One region of the Clostridium sp. CTA-5 genome, then DNA from elsewhere that is predicted to be linked to it. Evidence: predicted binding sites of a transcription regulator. Region 1 holds the regulator's gene; the other holds the start of a gene.

Region 1 (2,215 bases):
CAAGATTATCAAGAACAGGAACTATTTCCTTTAATACATCTACACATGCATCTCCATATATTCCTTGTTTTTCCTTTGTTGTTCTCTTTCTATAATTGTCATACTCAGCAGTCACTCTTAACAATCTATCATTTAATGCTTCTATTTCTTCTTTTAATTTTTTATTTTCTTCTTTGTGTTTTTTTAGCATCTCAAGCTCATCCTCTTCATTATTTGAATCTTGATTTAAAGTTTGATTTTCTTTATTATCCTGTGTCACATCTATCTCTTCTTCATTAGATTCAATATTTTCTTCTTTTACATCTTCAATTGTTTCATCAATATCTACATTATTTTCTAACTTTTCATCGTTGTATTCCATTATTGTAAATACACTCCTTCTCTCTATCTTATAATCTATAAGCGTTGATTTTTTAAAATATTATTTAATTCTTTTACAATTTCAGCCATTATTACTATTACTCTTGAATAATTAATTCTTCTTGGACCAATTAATCCAATTGTACCAATAGGCCTATCCCCTAAAGAATATTCAGCTGATATTACGCTACATTCTTTAGCTTGTGGCTTATAATTTTCTTCCCCTATTCTAATTGTAATATCATCACTTGTTTGAAATAAATCTTTTAGCGCTTCTTTATCATTTAAAAGAGCAAGCATTTCTTTAGCTTTTTCAATATCATTGTATTCTGGATAGTTAAAAATATTAGTTGTTCCTTCCATAATTACATCTGATGAATCTGACTCATTTAATGTTTCATATAAAGCAGGTAAAAGTGCATTAAATACTTCATCATACCCACATAAATCTTCTTTTAATTGATTAATAACTTCAAGATTAATTTTTTCTATTGAAAGGTTAACAAGTCTTCTATTAATCATGGCATTTATTTTATTTAACTCTTCAATAGCTGGAACATTATTAATTCTAAGCATATGATTCTTTATAACTCCTGTATCTGTTAAAATCACTGATACTAAAGTATGATTATCTATCTTTAATAGCTGAACTGACTTAATAATGCTTTTTTTAACCGAAGGTGTTTGCATAACACAAGTTAAATTAGTTAATTCTGATAACAAAGCACTAGTCTGTCTAACTATTTTATCAACTTCTAACATTGCAGAATCAATAATATATTGTTTTATCCTCATATCTTCTTCAGGTGTTAAAAACTGGTTTACCATTAGCTTATCAACATATAATCTATATCCTTTACTAGATGGTATCCTTCCTGCTGAAGCATGTGGTTGTTCTAAGTATCCCATATCTTCAAGATCAGCCATTTCATTTCTAATCGTTGCAGAACCAACTCCTAAATCATACTTCTTGGCAATAGTTCTAGAACCAACAGGATCTCCAGTACGAATATAATCATTGATAATAGCTTGAAGTATTTTTATTTTTCTATCATCAATAGTCATAATCTCACCTCTTTTGTTAGCACTCACTATCCACGAGTGCTAATGACTATGTTTTAAATATATTATTTATCGTGTTTTTTGTCAATTCTATTTACATTTAATATTTTTTACCTCTGTTGATATATCATAGTTTTTAATCATTTATCTTTATTTTTCTCACTTTTACTTCTTTTTTCTATACTTAGCACATAAAACAAAATAATAAACCAAAGAAGTGTTGTATATTCCATGTCAAACAAGGAAGCAAGTTCAGTTAATAGTGAGCTATTAGCTAAATTTGCTGATGCAGTATGGCACAAAATAGACTGGCTTACTGGTATCTATTATTTTTTGAATGTGACTTATTATATTTTATAATATAAATTGACTCATTACACAATTAGAGACTTCTATCCCATGAGAAGTCAAATATATTCTCCCCTTATTACGAATTAATAATTCTTGTTTAATATTTCTATTAATAACATCTCCATAAACCTTATCTATATCTTGGTTAAAGCGTTTTTTAAACTCTTCCTCTTCTATTCCACTTATCATTCTAAGTCCCATAAACATAAATTCTTCCATATCATCATTAATATCATTTAAATGAATTTCTTCATCTACACTTTTATTATTTTCTATATTTAATATATAAGTTTCTATATCATCTAGATTTTTAATACGTTTTTTATCAATAAAAGAACTCGCTGACACTCCAAGACCTAAATATTCTTCCATTTTCCAATAGACTTTATTGTGAAAGCACTCTTTATTATTTATAGAAAAATTAGAAATTTCATATTGATTA
Region 2 (2,215 bases), on a different contig from region 1:
ACTGATAGTGGATTTACCCCAGCTAAAAAGGTAGGGGTTGGTGAATACTTAATAACTGTTAACTTTATAAATCAACAACTTATAGTAAAAAATTCTGGATTTAAAATAGAATCTATTGTTCCTGATGATACAGGTTGGACAATATGTCCAATAGCTAAACTAAAAAATTGTTCAAATAGTAAGGAAGCAGAAGCATTTATAGAATATTGTACAACAAAGGAAGCCGGAAATGCACTTAATGACTTTTCAATGGCAGTACCTACAATTAGTCAAGCTAATGATTCAAATATAAAGAAAACTTTTGATTCAAATAAATTAAATAGCAAATATGATTTTAATAAAGCTGCAAAAGATAGAGAGGAATTACTAAAAGATTTAAATAAAATAATGTAAATTTAGAATTAATGAAGATAAATAATCATATATATTATGTAATTGATTATTTATCTTTATTATATTATAGATAATATTACTTCAATTGAATATAACTATAAAAATAAGTAAAAAATAATTATTAGGCAATTTAAAGATAAAAATATACTATATAAAAAACTATAAAAAAGTTAACATAATAAATAAAGAAATAAAAAAGAAAAATAGAGATAATTTAAGAAAATGAGAGAAAAGAGAATATAATTAAATATATTTAAGAAATAAAGCTTTATAATATTAGAAAAAATATTTGAATTATATGGTCATAAAGGATATTATAATAAATATATTAGCACTCGATGTTAATGAGTGCTAATACTTAAAATAAAAATAACAATTTTAATATATAGGAGGGACTTTTTATGAGAATTAAACCACTTGGAGAAAGAGTTGTAATTAAAAAGTTAGAAGCAGAAGAAAAAACTAAAAGCGGAATAGTTTTAACAGGTACTGCTAAGGAAGTACCACAAGAAGCAGAGGTTGTAGCTGTGGGTCCAGGAGCAGTAGTTGATGGAACTAGAATAGATATGGAAGTTAAAGTAGGAGACAAGGTATTATATTCTAGATATGCCGGTACTGAAGTAAAAGTAGACGGTGAAGAATATATGATATTAAAACAAGAAGATATATTAGCGATAGTTGAATAGGAGGGTGTTATAAATGGCTAAAATGTTAAAATTCGGAGAAGATGCAAGAAGAACTATGCAAATAGGTGTAGATAAACTAGCAGATACAGTTAAGGTTACATTAGGACCTAAAGGAAGAAATGTTGTTTTAGATAAAAAATTTGGATCACCTTTAATCACAAATGATGGTGTTTCTATAGCGAGAGAAATAGAATTAGAAGATCCATATGAAAATATGGGAGCTCAATTAGTTAAAGAAGTTGCAACTAAAACTAATGATGTAGCTGGTGATGGTACTACAACAGCAACTTTATTAGCTCAAGCTATAATTAGAGAAGGGTTAAAAAATGTTACTGCAGGCGCTAATCCTATGTTAATTAGAAATGGTATAAAAATAGCAGTAGAAAAAGCTGTTGAAGAAATTAAAAAAAATTCTAGACCTGTAGAAGGAAAAGAAGATATAGCTAGAGTTGCTGCAATTTCAGCTGCTGACGAAGAAATTGGTAAGTTAATAGCTGATGCTATGGAGAAAGTAGGAAATGAAGGCGTTATTACAATAGAAGAATCAAAATCTATGGGAACAGAATTAGATGTAGTTGAGGGTATGCAATTTGATAGAGGGTATGTATCACCTTATATGTCTACAGATACAGAAAAAATGGAGGCTTTATTAGACAATCCATATATATTAATAACTGATAAAAAAATATCAAACATTCAAGAAATACTACCTATATTAGAACAAATAGTTCAAGCGGGTAAAAAATTATTAATCATTGCTGAAGATATTGAAGGCGAAGCAATGGCAACATTAGTTGTTAATAAGTTAAGAGGAACATTTACTTGTGTTGCAGTAAAAGCACCAGGTTTTGGTGATAGAAGAAAAGAAATGCTACAAGATATTGCTATATTAACAGGTGGATCTGTTATAGCTGAAGAACTAGGAAGAGATTTAAAAGAGGTTACACTTGATATGCTAGGTCAAGCAGAAAGTGTTAAAGTAACTAAAGAAAATACTGTAATAGTTAATGGAAAAGGAAGTTCTTCTGATATCAAAGATAGAGTTAGCCAAATAAAAGCTCAATTAGAAGAAACATCTTCAGAATTTGATAAAGAAAAATTACAAGAGAGATTAGCTAAACTTGCTGGTGGGGTTG

Evidence for each region. Region 1 encodes HrcA, which represses chaperone genes, less so after heat shock. Its sites were predicted from a motif close to TGTTAGCACTCNNNNNNNNNGAGTGCTAACA; they were not measured.
Region 2: a site for HrcA is predicted at 720-750, ahead of groES (co-chaperone GroES). Genes of this name have one in related genera too.

The regions. Positions count from the first base shown of each region.
Region 1 covers NZ_BAAAAT010000010.1:67,195-69,409, reverse strand. The annotation lists gene grpE (nucleotide exchange factor GrpE) at 1-361, opposite strand, end outside; gene hrcA (heat-inducible transcriptional repressor HrcA) at 397-1,425, opposite strand; gene ACYUET_RS15600 (hypothetical protein) at 1,654-1,782, shown strand; gene hemW (radical SAM family heme chaperone HemW) at 1,777-2,215, opposite strand, start outside.
Region 2 covers NZ_BAAAAT010000006.1:32,073-34,287, reverse strand. The annotation lists gene ACYUET_RS12590 (ABC transporter substrate-binding protein) at 1-393, shown strand, start outside; gene groES (co-chaperone GroES) at 795-1,079, shown strand; gene groL (chaperonin GroEL) at 1,093-2,215, shown strand, end outside.